One region of the Paenibacillus sp. MDMC362 genome, then DNA from elsewhere that is predicted to be linked to it. Evidence: riboswitches for the same ligand, from Rfam matches in the RefSeq annotation. Region 1 holds a riboswitch; the other holds the start of a gene.
What was found. Region 1 has a riboswitch for cyclic di-AMP ahead of DP091_RS29915 (C40 family peptidase). Riboswitches for the same ligand answer to the same signal wherever they lie in the genome.
Positions count from the first base shown of each region.

Region 2: it holds a riboswitch for cyclic di-AMP, as region 1 does, so the genes downstream of both, DP091_RS18040 (APC family permease) here and DP091_RS29915 (C40 family peptidase) in region 1, are expected to answer to the same signal.

Region 1 is NZ_QLYT01000085.1:12,409-15,537, forward strand. It holds gene DP091_RS29910 (hypothetical protein) at 1-715, shown strand, start outside; cyclic di-AMP (ydaO/yuaA leader) riboswitch at 1,064-1,203, shown strand; gene DP091_RS29915 (C40 family peptidase) at 1,207-1,680, shown strand; gene DP091_RS29920 (C40 family peptidase) at 2,116-2,589, shown strand; gene DP091_RS29925 (GNAT family N-acetyltransferase) at 2,730-3,129, shown strand, end outside.
Region 2 is NZ_QLYT01000035.1:66,975-70,103, forward strand. It holds gene DP091_RS18035 (molybdopterin-containing oxidoreductase family protein) at 1-885, opposite strand, end outside; cyclic di-AMP (ydaO/yuaA leader) riboswitch at 1,360-1,554, shown strand; gene DP091_RS18040 (APC family permease) at 1,720-3,129, shown strand, end outside.

The DNA of each region.
Region 1 (3,129 bases):
ATCGGCAGTCGTCCCCCTTCTGATGCGATACCCGGATGCCGCTCCTAACGAGCTCAGCCGTCTTTTATTCTTCTACGAGGGCGAGATGAGCCTGTCCTTGAGCAGCACAGTACACACCTACGGATGGCTTCTTGCCGGTTTACTCCTGATCAGGATGGTCCTCACCCCGCTTATTCGGGCCGGCATCTTCTACAACCTTCACCAGGAAGCCAAGGGTGAGCGCGGTTTATTCTTCTTCACAGGCATGCGGAAACTGTGGAAACCCGTAACGTCATTCTATCTGGTTGAGCTTATTCTCACCTTCGGGCCCGGTTACTGGATTCTGCCCAAAATCCTGCCGATTCTGCTGAATGGAATTCAGGAGCCTGTTCTGCTGCTTCATGCACTGCCCTATGCAGCTGTCTGGTTCTTGTACGCCTATCTGATCCGCCTGTTATTGCTTTATATGCAATTTGGCCGTACCGGAAATTCCAGCATGGTCAGCTCTATCCATGCGCTCTTCCGTCGTTTGGGCACAGCGATGCTGTTATCCGTCACCATCGGCGGATCCGCCTGTGTCATTCTGCTGCTCCTGAGTTCGGCCTCGCTCTTCTGGGCCGGGTTGATCGGATTAATTATTCAGCAGGCCTCTTATTTCCTGAATGGACTTTTCCAAATTTGGGCAATGTCCGCTCAATATCATTTGTGGAGAGATTCCTCCTCACAGCATCCTTAATGGTTACAGTTCGTCGCCCTAAAACAATGAAACACGCTCGTGAATAAGCTGTAATCAGAAGCGACACGTTTCTATCCCGCGCTAGATTTTACAGAAAATAAGAGTTCAATTATCCTCAATATTACAAATTTTTGAACGCCAAATTACAAAAAAACCTGTATCCCCAAGATGGGGACAGGTTTTTTTGTTTAAAAATAATCTTTCCTCGTTTGCCAAATTGTTAATACTCTGCTAAAATAACGAATATGTTAGTAACAACTTTGTCATCTTTACTGTAACTTTTATGTAGGAACGTTGTAATTCGCTAACTATGTTGGAACGTCAAACGTCAATGAATGGGTTCATCAACATTTTAAGGAGCCGAATTCCCATAACGATTTGGGAAGCGGGGGATCCGTTTTGGGTGAATTGATCTCGCAAGAGAGGGATCATAGGGGACCTTCAACCGAACCCTTAAGCTAACCTCGCAGGCAATGGAAGGGGCTTTTGTTTTGAAAAAGAAGTTAACGGCTGTTTCTCTAGGCCTCGCACTCGCACTCACATTAGGGACCGGAAGCGCTTTCGCCGATTCCAAATTAAATACTGCAATCAAACCAGCCATTGGTGTTTCTTACAAAACAGGTGGAACTACAACGAATGGATTTGACTGCTCCGGATTCACCAGCTATGTTTACAAGAAGCTTGGTCTTAGCCTGCCGCGTACGTCTGCAGCTCAATACAAAGTAGGTACGGCCGTATCCAAGAGCAACCTGAAAGCTGGCGATCTCGTGTTCTTCAACACATCCGGTAGAGGTGTATCTCATGTGGGTATTTATGTCGGGAGCGGCAAATTCGCTCATTCTTCATCTTCGCGCGGTGTCATTGTCAGTCCGCTGAGCCAGAGCTATTACGCCAAACGATATGTAGGCGCTAAGAGAGTTATGAGTCAGAATACGTACAAATCCGTAGCTGTGAACTACAATTAATGTTGGAACTTAATTGATTTACTCTTACAAGAAAGCCCTGGGTTAATGAGATTGTGCCGATCTCATCCAGCGGCTTTTTTCTTTGGTTGATTGTGTGTATACCTTTATAACGTTCAGGACAGCAAAAAAGTTCCCGCTTTTCGAAAAAAAATGAAATTTATTATACAAGTTCACTTCACTTCGCCATGTCTTCACATCATCTATCCTTTATATACCCTTCTCTCCCTTCATTAAACAGCTGATTTGGAAAAATATTGATTTTGTTTGGTGCTTCGACAGCTAATGCTAATGAAAAATAGCGAAATCCATCAAGAAATAATTGCCAATCCCGCTTGCTGTCTGATAGAATGGACGCAGTAACAACTTTGTCATTAATGTAAGTGCTTTAATATATAGATTGCTATGCCTCGCGGCAACAAAAAGGAGCTTACCATGCTGAAGAAAACATTATCGACAGCAGCGCTAAGTATCACGCTGTTGTTTACTTTGAGCGTTGGCAGCGTGTTTGCTGATGGTGCGCTGGATCAGGAAATCGATAAGGTTCTAGGTACAAAATACAGCTACGGCGGTACTACCACCAGCGGATTTGATTGTTCCGGCTTCACCATGTACGTTTATGCTAAACTCGGTCTAAAGCTCCCGCATCAATCCGGCTCTCAATTCGACATGGGGACAAGCGTGTCCCGTAAGGAGCTGCGCGCTGGCGATTTGGTGTTCTTCAACACATCGGGCCAAGGCATCTCCCACGTCGGCATTTATGTCGGCGATGGCAAATTCGCCCATGCTTCCTCCAACCGCGGCGTGGTTATCAACCGCCTCGCAGAGGATTACTACGATCAGCGATACGTCGGTGCAAAGCGTCTCATGAGCGATGATAAGTATGCAGAGTCGGTCGGTGAATCATCCTAAGCTATAGAGGCTAATCTTCCCTATACATACTGCTTGCCCGTTAAAGGAGGCCTTACCTCTTTTTTGCGGGCTTTTTTGATGCGAATTGGATGTTCGTAATATGATTATTATTTTATGCAGACGATAGGAGGACATCGCAAATGGATACCGCACCGATTGCATTTCACACCGTAGTCATGCGTGAAGAACACGCCGAAGAAATATGCGCCTGGGTCTACCCTCCTCCCTATAATATCTATGGTTTTCTTCCCTGGGAGCAGATGAAAGGGCTTGAGGTGGAGTTTGGCGATCCGGACATTCGCCAGAGACAGTACATCTCGGTTCTGGATGAGCGGGAGGCCCTCTGGGGATTTGCCCAGCTGTTTCCGATGCATGAGGTTACACGAATCGGACTTGGCATGCGGCCTGATTGGTGCGGGCGTGGAATGGGTAAACGATTTATGCAGACGATTGTCCGGGAAGCCAGACGGAGACGGCCTGCCGACGAAATCGACCTTGAGGTAATGACCTGGAATGAACGAGCAATCCGCGCTTATCAAA
Region 2 (3,129 bases), on a different contig from region 1:
ATCTGCCCGGCCGTACAGCTCGGCCAGCCTCTCGATATCCTCAACTTGAATTCCGGTAATGGAGGATACGTGCTCCGGTGTATAGTCTTTCACATGCTCACGCAAGGCTTCATGACCGATCGTATACTCGCTGAGAAATTCCTCGTTCACCAAGCCTTCACGGAACATGATGTGCATGAGGCCGACGGCCAGTGCCGCATCCGTGCCCGGAAACAGCGGAATGAACCAATCCGCCCATTGCCCCGTCTGGTTCTTATGCACGTCGATGACAACGACCTTGGCACCGGCCTTGCGCGCTTTCTCTGCCAACACCACCTGATGCATATTGGTGCTGACGATGTTGCCGCCCCAGACGATGATGACGTCGGCATGTACGGTATCCTCCGGGACGGTGCCTCCATTAAACCCCATAACGGATTTCCAGCCCTCATTGCCTGCGGAATTACAGATCGATTGCTTCAACCGGCTGGCGCCCAGCCTGTTGAAGAACCTCCGATCCATGCCGTCCACGCTCAAAATTCCCATGTTGCCGTAGAAGCTGTAAGGCAGTATGCTCTCAGAGCCGTGCTCCTCGATCAGCTTCTTGTAGCGTTCAGCAATCTCCTGAACCGCTTCATCCCAGCTGATTCGCTCGAAAGCGCCCTCGCCCTTGGGCCCTATCCTCCGCAGCGGATAAAGCACGCGCTCCGGATGATACACCCGATGTGCCATATTTCGGACTTTATTACAGATGGCTCCCTGCGTAATCGGATGATCCGGATTACCGGTAACCTTCACGATTTTTCCGTTCTCTTTATGGAGCAGCAGGCCGCAAGTATCGGGACAATCCAACGGACAGACCGCCGGAAACACGCCGTTTTCCTGATGAATCATCGCTTGAGTCATTTCGTCTATTCCCCCTTGTACACGCTGAATCATATCCCCTTATCTTAAAAGAAAATCAGGGCTCCAGTAAAGTCTTACATTTTTTTCTGCATCGGTGATTCATTCTACTTCCTTCCGGGTAATTCCTATCAAGAGCAACGAAGAGAAACCCAGACCCTTTCTCTTCCTTGCCAAATCATGGACCACTCCCAAAAATTCGCCATGCCATGTCTCCTCCCCCGAGACCGGCATGGCGAATTTGTTTTGTATTGGCGTCTATCCATCCTGAGCAACTGGCAAGTACAGCATATAGAAAGTCATGATTTCTGTAGCAAACATGCAAAAAACAAAGCCTGTCAAAGCCACATATTCATGTAAGCGCTTATTTGTCATTTTTTATAAATAATTCTGCTTAATTTTTCGTTGGAGGGTGTTTTACAAACGATTGGAGCAGGCGTAATATACTATTCAGCTTCGAAAACATTCTTCATATTCACATGACATTCGCTTAATTTCCTTGATGGAAAGCGGGGGAACCAATCGTATGGAGGGATATCTATAGGATCCTTCATCCATACTATGGGGTGAATCCGGATGCATCGCGTACGTACGCCGCGACGGCATCAGGTAGGGCGACTCTCACCGCCCGAATCCGACAGCTAACCTCGTCAGCGTTGATCGGGAGGGTTGTGAACTTGTGATCAAACACAGGGTTCTAACCTGTGTTTTTTGTTTGCCAAAAATCAGCATAGGAATGGTGACCTTTCGTATGACCTGCACATGAAACACACCGATTGAAGTCCAATCAGTCAGCTTTCATCATGAACTTAATCTTAATCGGCGGTGAAAACAACCATGTTATCTTCAATCAAGCGATTCCTCATCGGAAGACCGCTTAAATCTACGGAATTGGGCGAGCAAAAGCTGAACAAAACCAAAGCGCTGGCCATCCTTTCATCCGACGCCTTATCGTCCGTGGCCTATGGACCGGAACAAATCCTGATCGTCTTGATGACCGTTGGCGCGGCTGCCTATTGGTACTCCATACCGATTGCTGTCGGCGTCCTGGTCTTATTGCTGGCACTTATCCTGTCGTACAGACAGATTATTTTTTCATATCCGCATGGCGGCGGAGCCTACGTGGTTTCCAAACGGAATCTGGGCATGTATCCGGGATTGGTCGCCGGCGGCTCCCTGCTGGTTGACTACATTCTGACGGTTGCAGTCAGCGTGTCGGCGGGGACGGACGCAATCACATCGGCATTTCCGGAATTGCACGCCTACAATCTGCCCATCTCCATCGTGTTCGTGCTATGTTTGACCGTACTCAATTTAAGAGGGGTTACAGAGTCGGCCTCCATACTGGCTTATCCGGTTTACTTGTTTGTACTCGCGCTGTTTATCCTGATTGGCGTTGGAATATACAACATTGCTACAGGCCATGCATCTCCGGAGCTGCATACGCCTATCGGCACGCCTGTCGCCGGGCTGAGTTTGTTCCTGCTTCTGCGGGCATTTGCCTCGGGCAGCTCCGCCCTGACCGGCGTTGAGGCCATCTCCAATGCCATCCCGAATTTCAAAGATCCCGCTCCGAATAATGCAGCCAAAACCTTGGTCGCGATGGGATCCTTGCTGGCCCTGTTATTTTCGGGCATCGTATACCTGGCCTATTACTATGGGGTCAGCCCCAGTGAGCAAGTCACGGTCGTTTCCCAGATTGCCGAGCATACCTTTGGACGAAACTTTCTGTATTACTTCATCCAAGGAACAACGGCTCTCATTCTGATCCTGGCTGCCAACACGGGATATTCCGCCTTCCCGCTGCTTGCCGTTAATCTGGCGAAAGATAAATTCATTCCCCGAATGTTCACCGTCCGCGGAGACCGTCTGGGTTATTCGAACGGAATCATTATACTTGGATTCTTCTCTATTCTGTTGCTGCTGGCTTTCGAAGGCAAAACCGAGCATCTGATTCCGCTGTATGCCGTCGGCGTGTTCATCCCGTTTACCCTCTCCCAGACGGGGATGATGGTGAAGTGGATTCGCGAAAAGCCCGAAGGATGGGTCGTCAAGCTGATCATTAACACTACCGGCGCCTGTATCAGCTTTATCGTGACGATGATCTTCTTCTTTACGAAATTTGCCCAAGTGTGGACCGTCTTGATATTCCTGCCGCTGATCATTTGGCTGTTCACCCGAATCCACAAACATTACGAGGCCGTAGCAGACCAGCTGCGAATTACAACCTGTGAGCCTGTTAAACCG